DNA from 2 places in the Paenibacillus sp. FSL H7-0716 genome. Region 1 is predicted to be linked to the other one. Evidence: riboswitches for the same ligand, from Rfam matches in the RefSeq annotation. Region 1 holds a riboswitch; the other holds the start of a gene.
What was found. A riboswitch is a leader RNA that binds a small molecule or an ion and turns the genes downstream of it on or off. The one in region 1 is predicted to bind cyclic di-GMP.
Positions count from the first base shown of each region.

Region 1 (4,924 bases):
CCCTAATGAAATATGCAGATAATCCAGCTTTTTATCAGCTAATTTATCAATAAGATAAAGGGTGTCTGTGATTTTAATGCCAGGCTCTTCATATTCTTCTGGAGAAAAACGATAACCGACAATAAAATCCTTAACCTTTGAATTGTCAACGACAGCAATAACTGCATCCACTAATTGGTTAATGAAATTAAATCTTTTCTCTAAGCTTCCGCCCCATTGATCTTCACGACGGTTGGAGTGTGGAGAGAAGAATTGTTGGATTAAATATGTGTTTGCTCCATGAATTTCTACCCCATCGAATCCAGCTTGAATAGCACGTTGAGTCGCTTTTTTAAAATCCTCAATTACACCGAAAATTTCATCTTCTGTTAATGCTCTTGGAATTTCTGCATTCGGACGTTCGGCAGCAATGGCGCTGGAGGAAACGGGTTGTACGCCACGCAATATTTTTGAATCTGTCATTCTTCCTGCATGGAATAATTGTAAAATAGCTTTTGTTCCATTTCGTTTAATAGTAGATGCTAATCGGCTAAGGCTAGGAATAAATTCATCGGAGGAAACACTAAGTTCACCTTCCCATCCTTTTCCACCCTCTTGTACATTTGCTGCCGCAGTGATGACCGCACCTACTTCGCCCGTTCTTAGCGAATAGTATTTCAATTCATCTTGTGTTACTACACCGTCATAAAAGCTCATTCGTGTGGTCATTGGAGCCATAACCACTCGGTTTTTTAGTGTCAGTCCTCTGCGAAAAGTTAATGCTGTGTCTAGTGCTATCATCTTTTTCCCAACTTTCATTAAATTATATTTAAACAGAATATTATATACATGCGCATACATATAAATTACAGCAATGATTTATTCTTGTCAACTAATAAAGAACTGCTGTTGAATACAGCAAAAAGCGCTGTTCAGCGGAACAGCGCTTTTTGCTCGATATGAATCGTCTTTATTATTCTAGTTCAGCCGGTTTTACAATGGCTGTACCTTTATTATTCTTGGAATATTTAGCTTCGATTTTCGTGGTGTATGTATCTTTTGCTCCATCACTTACCAACACATAACTCAGATCGACTGTCAGCTTTTCTGTTTGCCAGGTCTTAGTATTGACGAATAATTTCCACGTTACACTTTTGGGTTGAACTGTCTCACCATCCCAGAGGTTCTCCTGGTCATAGAGTTTGATTATCCCCTTAGCTGCTGTCGGATCGGTTACCGTGAATTGTAAGACCGTTTGTGCGCCAGCAGTGCTGACTTTCATGGATTTTTTATAACTTTTTACCGAATCAAGCATTGAAACAGGATCGTATTGGCCTTTAGAGTAAAAGGACTCCCATTCCGTTTTCTCCAGTCCAAGCCAATACTGTGCATCAGGATCGATCGGCTCCCCGTCATCGTCGTAACCTGAAGAATCGTCTTCAGATTCATCGATAAGCTCACTTCCATCTACAAGATAGTAAAACTCCTTATCGTTAGCATACAAGCTGTAAGATGTTTCTAAAAGACTGCTAGCGACAGTGCCTGCTGCGGCAAAATTCGGCAGACGGCTGATATCCAGCTTCAGAGTGTTGGTGTTGCTGACACGCACCCCGCCGCTTTGAATATCCTGTTTTTTGGTCACATCCAGATGGAAATTCTTTATTGCTTTGGAGGCTGCTGTTACTTTGCTGATCATTTGATCCGCAGTTACTGCTGATGTTGTAGCTGCAGACACGACTCCAGGATTAGACATCCATCCGATCGTTCCGGACAGCAATAAAGCACCTACTGCCAAACTAGTACCTATTGTTTTGAAAAAACTGTTCATGTACTTCCCCTTTCGGCCCCTTGCGATAATGTAACGCCGTATAGGTCGAAATAATAAAAGAGCTCAAAATAGACTACATATTCTTAGAGCAATCCTTTATGCTTCATAAGACATCCCTATGGCGGCCTGGCGATCATTTCCTTCTGTCGAAAGGCTTTAGACCCATGGCTTTGTGTCATCATCTTTCGATGATTTTACCTTTAACGCGGACATTCAATTAGTTTTAATTAGATTACGGACGCATGTCCCACCGCTAATTTTATCATGGTTATAATTACCTGTAAACGACTTATCTTCCATTCGAATTCGCTATGATACTCAGAAGAAATACTACAATCAAAATGAAAAATGAACGATTACATACGCTTATAAGTCTTATTAATGAGAACAGCAAAGACAGGGGGTGCAGCAAAATGAGTGACCGGGAAATTTTCGAGCTCTATAAAGAACAAGTATATTATTTTTGTTACTACTTAATGAAAAATCAGGCAGATGCGGAGGATATTTCCCAAGAGGTATTTGTAAAAGTTATCTTAGCGGATAAGTCGAAGGTAAGAAACTTGAAATCTTGGATTTTACGAATTGCTTCAAATGAGTGCAACAGTGTGATCAAAAGGCGTAAGAAGGGGTGGATGAAAGAAGTACGTAATTATTTACTATCCAGGTCTGAGGAATCAAACCCTGTAGAAAAACGTTTGGATCGACAAGAAACTAAAAAAGAATTACAAGGGTTATACAGTCAGCTTCCCGACAAAATCAGAATGGTAGTAGTCCTTCGTTTTATCAACGAATTGACTGTACCCGAGATCTCTAAAGTTATGAGCATACCCGAAGGAACTGTAAAATCCAGACTGAACAAGGGACTTAAAATACTAAATAGAATGGGTGGAACCCAACTAAAGGAGCTGAATAGTAATGAGTCTCTATCTTGAAAAAGATAAACATATTCCCCGACCGGATTATGATTTGATGTGGACTGCCATAGAACAAGAAGCATATAAACGTCAAAGAAATCTGTATGCCTCCCAGAATACTCCTAGGTCTAATAAAAAGGTTGTTCCTATCAGTATTGTCTTCTCTTGCCTCTTACTTGTAGCCATTCCTGTATTCGCTAGTATGACGATTAATTGGGATAAAATTGGTGGTCGAAGTGTGAGCAATGCATTAAATAACGGCATCGGTCAACAGTATAATCTTCAAACTTCCAGTTCAGGAGTAACAATGAATTTGAACGGTGTTGTAACTGATGGAGAAAAAATGAAAATGCTGTTATCACTTGATACTAACTCTGATCTATCCCAATATACTGGATTTGCTACAGAGGAAAACCTCATGACTAGTGAATCCGGTGCCAAGGCAAAGGTATACGGTTATTTAGAATACGATCCTGAAAGCCAGAAACTCATTGGAGTATATGAGACACCTGATACATTAAAGGATGATAAAAAGGACTACAGGTTTGAAGCTCGGAATCTCATTTTTTACCGTGATCGGAATATTCCCTTACAATCTAATCATAAAGCAGGGGAAACTATCGATACTGGAGTTAAGCAATATCCAAGCATTCAAATCGAATCCGTTCGACATGTTTCCAATCAAACCATTATCCGTTACAAAGTCGCTGCATCACCATCTGACTTAGGACGGGGTAACCCCCATTTGGTAGTTAGTACTGGTGGTCAAGAGAATGAAGCAATTCCAACCATCATGCCTAACGAAGGATCGGATTTATTTATTGAACAGGTTTTCAATATAACTGAATCAGATTGGAAGGAAGCTAGTCTTCATTTTAGTTACATTGAAGAAGCGAAACGATTTTCAGGTACGTGGAAGTTCGATTTTAAAGCAGATGGACAAAAAGCAAGTGAGGCGATTTACACTAAGAAACTGTATAACAATCCTGAATTTCAAGAAAAGACCGGTATAACCTTAGATCAGCTAGTCGTTACCCCTTTGGATATCCAAATTCTAATAGATGAAAATGATTCTCTTAAAAAAGGAATTGTCCACTATAATACCGCTCAGTTGGTTATAGGTGATCAAACAATCACTGGGGGTTGGAATTTGAAGGGAGATCATTCCGAAAGCTACCAGCATTTATTTCAATTCGAATCTCCGGAATGGTATAACGACTGGTCCGATGTTCCAATGAAACTTATATTAAAGGATGCTGTCATTGAGAAACGTGATACTACTAAGAATTGGATCACTATAAACAAACCTAAAGAAGAAAAGCAGTTCACTTCACTTGATGTCGATGGGTTAAAAATTGAATTCACTTACTATACTGAGGGGGAAAATTTGATTGTCGAATCAACATCCAAATCTTCTGGCTTCAAAAGCGTTAACCAAACTACGTTACGGATTAATGGCAAAGAAGTTGTGCCAGAAATTACACCTAAGGGCATGATATCTACAGGAACTAATATTGATAGCTACAAAGATATCCCTTTCGACGAAAAAATCGAACTGAACCCTGGTATCTATAAATATAGCGATCCTAGCCGGAACGAGGAAATTAAACTTTAATACAGGAAGTTAATCTAAGGGCGGATTATTTTTAATAGAATCAATTCTGTTTATGTATCTCTTTTATTTCCTTCACAACAAAAAAAGCATAGAACGGACTCAAGTCCGCTTTATGCTTTCCATTATTAAGATAAACAATATTTAACCAGCGCATCTCGCACACCATGCTCGTTGTTAGACCCCGTTACAGCATTCGCTGCCGCTTTGACCTCAACCGGAGAATTATCCATCGCAACACCCATACCCGCGTATGTAAGCATAGAAATATCATTAAAATAATTACCGATCGAAAGAACTTCCTCTTGCGGAATTCCCAGCTTCACAGCCAGATTCTTCAAGGCATTGCCCTTGGAGGCTTCCGGATGCATCAAATCAACGAAAAATTCCCCACTGCGCAAAATATTGTACTCATGGGTCCAAGTACGCCATTCACGTTCAGCTTCGTCAAGGATTTCTGATTGTGTAAATACAGTAAACTTAACAACCGGTTCTCGGAAATCTTCCCATGCAGGCAGTGTAGCCGGTACGATACGGAAGTGTTCATACATATAATTGGCTTCTTTGGTCAGGTTTTCTACATTATCTACA
Region 1 covers NZ_JBBODA010000019.1:90,258-95,181, reverse strand. The annotation lists gene MHH60_RS21785 (NADH-dependent flavin oxidoreductase) at 1-840, opposite strand, end outside; gene MHH60_RS21780 (DUF6612 family protein) at 953-1,807, opposite strand; cyclic di-GMP riboswitch class I at 1,925-2,016, opposite strand; gene MHH60_RS21775 (RNA polymerase sigma factor) at 2,221-2,739, shown strand; gene MHH60_RS21770 (DUF4179 domain-containing protein) at 2,723-4,336, shown strand; gene MHH60_RS21765 (Cof-type HAD-IIB family hydrolase) at 4,462-4,924, opposite strand, start outside.

Region 2 (4,924 bases), on a different contig from region 1:
TGCATCTGACGGCTAACCTGTTCCACAGAAGCCGTCATACCCGCACAATTAGCATTGCTGTCAATGCAGATCGTATGAGATGCGCCTTTGATCAAACGGTGAATCATTAATGAGTTGGTAGGAAAGATATACTCAGGAGTTTGACTTGCATAGGCAATAAGGTCGATATCGGCACCTGTGAGACCACTTTTCTCCAAAACATTCCGGACAGCCTCAAAAGCCATCGTAAGGGAATTCTCATCCGCATCCTTAATACTATACCGTGTAATACGACCTAATGCGGATAATAGACCTCGAATATCAATGCCTTTTTCGTCAAAATGCTTAATGAAAAAGTCGTTACCAACTATATTGCTGGGATGATAGATATCAATGCCTTTAATACGAATTCCGGTCATAATACGCCTCCAGGAAAGCAGTAAGATGTGGCCTACATATTAAGATTAAAAGATCTAGACTGTAACCGCAGAAATGATCTCGATGTTATCGAGTCCAGCTTTACGGCCAAGACGGGAAAGCTGCATTTTGAGGATCGGGTTATTTTCAAGCGTTAGATTTACTTTTACAAATCCATCATTCTTAAACATTACAAAGCAGCTTTCTAAAAGAGGTACAACATCTGGTGCAGTTACATTTAGCTTTCTGCAGTCGATTTTTAGTTCATAGTCAGCTGGAGTAATTGGATTGATAGTTTGTTGATAAGCTTGAATAGATTTTAGACCATCTTCTTCAGAAAATGTTCCATCCAACTCAATGTTAATAACCTTGTTTGCAGTGTCTGTCTTCAAAACGAAACTTCCCATGCCTAAATCTCTCCCATAGATTGAATTTGTCCAAAACAGTTCGACTGCAATATCCAGCCATATGTATATCCACTTAGCTGTTTTATAAAAGTCAAAATTCGACACTATACAGCAAGTAATGGGATATTCCGACTCTATTATAGGCATATTTTTCAAGTGTATGCAATAATAAAGTCGAATTTTGTATATTGTTGTCGAACTGTTGGGTTATTGGATTTCTTCTATGGTTGCAAGCAGGATATTAAAAGCTGTGATGATTCTAGGTGCCCCTATAACGGGTACTAAGTGTAATAGAATACCTTTAAGCTGTTCTACGGTGACTCCAACACGAAGGGCCATGACATAATGAACACCCAGCTGTTCGAATTGACCCATTGAAATTAAAGATGAAATGACTGCGATTTCCTTCCAGTCAGGGGCTATAGTATTACGTTGAAAAATATCGCCATAGGCATTCCCCATAATAAATTCAGCCAAATCAGGGAAGTGGTCTTTAATTGGAGCTAGTGCTTTTGCGCCATAGTCTCCTGATAGATTCGCGAAGTGGTTGAGACCACTGTTGATATTTTCCTTCATGGTTAGCCTCCTAGTTTAGGTTCAAAGTACGGTGTGCAGTCGGAGGGACTTCATCACGGTCTGTTAGTAGTTCAATAACGGCAACATGGTTTAGAGCTACCGCATCTTTAATTGCAGCTGTGAATTCATCCGCTGTCTCACACTTGTAGCCTTTAGCACCTAGAGATTCAGCGAATTTCACGGCGTCCATTGGTACTTCATATAGAGTTCCATCGATACGACCTGTGGTTTTCTCCATACCCTTAAGAGCCATATCTAGTTGCTTATTATTGACCACGATAAAGATGACAGGGATATCTTTGCAGACAGCGGTGTTAATCTCAGCGCCGAGCATCATGAAACAACCATCACCTGTAATGCAGAGGACCGTTTCTTCAGGAGCTGCAACTTTTGCACCAATAGCCATACCGATCGAATTACCCATGCAAGCAAAATAAGCATCAAAAACAAAGCTGCCCGGTTTCTTAACCTTGTACCATTTTGCAGCGTGGAATCCATGACTTCCATCATCAACGAAAATTGAATTATTATAAGGAATCAAATCACTTAAAGTGCTCATTACCGAAGCAAGGGAAAGATTCTTGAGGGTTGAAAGCTCTTCTGAATAATCAGCATCGGCCAAAGCATCACGTTTGGTGATTGTGCTTGGGTCAATATGATTTAGGCAGTGCACCAAATTATCGCGCAGGTCCCCAGTGACCGGGATCGTTTTGGACAATAGTATTTTTCCGACAAAGGTTGGATCAATATCAAATTGAATTAAAGTTGCTGGATGATTCTCCCGTTTAAGATTACAGATGGTCATATCACTTAAACGTGATCCAAGCACTATAAATAAATCGCTTTTATTTAATAAATCGTCCCCGTGGGTCGAACCGCCAACGCCAATAGGACCATGATAGAGTGGGTGATCCCAGACTATAGCCCCTTTTCCACCAGGAGAGGTTACTACAGGAATATTAAAAGTTTCTGCGAGTTGAACAAGCTCTTTATGTGCTCCGGAGCGGTTAATTCCTTTACCCGCAATAATCAAAGGATTCTTAGCAGCTTGAATAGCATCGATGACTCTATCGATATTAGCTTGACTAATTAGAGACTCTCTTTCTGGGATTACTATATTGCATTCTTCCAATACTTCAGTTTGTACATCAAAAGGAATACAAAGATGAACAGGACCACGTTTGGTCAGGGCCACAGAAATCGCATGATTAAAAATAGTACCAAAGTGATCCCCACGTTCAACCAATTTACTGAACAAGGTGGCAGGTCTGAACATATCAGCTAAATCAGCCAGAAAAGAAGTGGAGTCCTGACATTGAGGAATTCCAAGCTCTGTAATGGATTGGTGGCCAGTAATAAATAGGACAGGTAGGTTGTTAGCTTTCGCATGTGCTGCTGCTGTAAGCAGGTTAGTTCCCCCAGGACCCGAAGTACCAAATGCTACGCCTAGGTTACCTGTTTTCAGCGCATATCCTGCTGCTTCGAATCCGGAGCTTGCTTCGTGTCTGCCGGGAATAAATTCAATACCGTAATCCACCATCTTTAGAACTATTGGACAAATCGATTTGCCAATGATCCCAAAAGAATGGGTGACTCCAAGGTTACGTAGTGCTTCCGCCATGTAATCTGCGACTGTCTTCAAAAGAAACACCTCACAAGTTTTTTGATATATATTAGTTATTAATCTATCGCATAGATACGATAGATCAATATACTCAAAAAGTAAAAACCTGTGCTCTATAGTAAGCACAGGTTGGTGGCATAAGGCGCCGCTAAGACTGAACAATAGTTCAGCCGTCCTGGTTCCTCTGCAACCTGGCAATCATGGCCTCAAACGAAAAAATGAGGCTGTAGATCCATGGTTTTGCGTCATCCTCTTTCGAGGATTTTGCCAATATTAATTTATAGTTGATAAGAATAATTTTCCTTTACAATATATTCCTCATTAATTTTTGTCAACATAATCCGCTAAAAAAACTCGAAATTTGACGAAAGTCTTGTCCAAGAGATGAAGTTTTGCCTCGCGAAAAAAACTGCCACCTAAGACTCAGCTTAGGTGGCAGTTGATAGTTTTGAACTAGAATTTAAAGATATGAATGGTTTTTTGCAGATTAAATACGGCCTGGGTCATTTTTTCCGTTTCTTCTGCAACAGATTGCAGGGCATTAATCTGTTCATTCATAGCCGCCGATACCTCTTCTGTGCCAGCAGCGGTTTCTTCGGTGATTGCTGAGATATTCTCGATTGCACTGGAAATTTTCAAGGCACTTTCTAGCATAAGATCACTCTCCGCAGAGAATGAAGAGATTTGCTCGGTAATGTACTGCACGCTTTGTACAATTTGTGCGAAAATATGGGCAGTTTGTGTGATCATTTCGTTCTGAACCTGCACGACCTCTTCATTGATGGCGATATTATCGATGGCTTGTTTAATATCTGACTCAATGCTGCGGACCAAACCGAATACTTCTTTTGTGGATGCCGTAGATTCCTCAGCAAGCTTGCGAACCTCTTGAGCTACAACGGCAAAACCCCGACCATGCTCTCCGGCACGAGCAGCTTCGATGGAGGCATTCAGTGACAGCAGGTTGGTCTGCTCAGCGATCTCTGTGATGGTCTTGGTGATCATCGTAATCCCGCGGGCATTTTGTGAAAGAGCTTCAATAGTATCAGCCACTTTTTGTGTAGCCTCTATGTTTTTACGCATGCCTTCAGCCTGTGTATCTACGGATTGGCGCCCTTGCTCAACAAGTTCTAAGGTATGTATTGAACGTCTGTTCATTTCTTTGGTGGAGTTCGTATAATTGGATACTTTGGTCTCAATGTCTTTAATGGATTCTGTCATATCAGCGATATCCGTAGATATTTCATTTGCACCAAGAGCGAGCTCAGTAGAGGAAGAGGCTACTTGTGCCATGACAATTTTCAGGTTCTGGTTCTTATCTTCGATTCCGCGGCTTGCATCCATAACTTGACGGGTGATCTGTGATGCATCGGTCAGAATCTTCTTGAGCTTATCAATCATTGTGTTAAAGGAGCGGCTTACGTCACCCATTGAACCGTTTTCGTCCGCTCTGCTAGTGAAATCCCCCTTCGAAATACTGTGAGATACATTAGCAATATCATCAAAAGAAGATGTAAGCGTTCTCTCCACGAAGCGAGCAACAGGTAAAGTCAGACCTGCAAGAACAACTACTAGTATAATTCCTACGAGAAATTGACCTAGAATCATTAACGTAACTAAGACAGGAATAGCAAACAGTGCGGCAACGAGGTAACATCCGGCAACAATTCTTTGTTTTAACGGAAGTTTGTGCATCCAGCTCATTGGTAAAATGTCCCCCTTATTAAATTTTATGTAATGGTGTTATTATAGGGGATTTATAGGTCATTGGTCTATAGAGAAGTGTCATAAATCTTCTTTAAGTAGTAGATATTTAGAATTCATGTCAAAATTCCTCATATATTGTGGAAATTGTTTTAATAGCAGACTTTACCATCCCTACTAGTTCGGTAGGAGCTAAAACAATAACTGAAGGAGAGAA
Region 2 covers NZ_JBBODA010000002.1:98,922-103,845, reverse strand. The annotation lists gene MHH60_RS03370 (ketoacyl-ACP synthase III) at 1-398, opposite strand, end outside; gene MHH60_RS03365 (hypothetical protein) at 453-803, opposite strand; gene MHH60_RS03360 (carboxymuconolactone decarboxylase family protein) at 1,011-1,379, opposite strand; gene MHH60_RS03355 (thiamine pyrophosphate-binding protein) at 1,390-3,030, opposite strand; cyclic di-GMP riboswitch class I at 3,186-3,282, opposite strand; gene MHH60_RS03350 (methyl-accepting chemotaxis protein) at 3,457-4,707, opposite strand; gene MHH60_RS03345 (helix-turn-helix transcriptional regulator) at 4,829-4,924, opposite strand, start outside.
Region 2: linked by a shared signal. The riboswitch ahead of MHH60_RS03355 (thiamine pyrophosphate-binding protein) and the one ahead of MHH60_RS21780 (DUF6612 family protein) in region 1 are both predicted to bind cyclic di-GMP.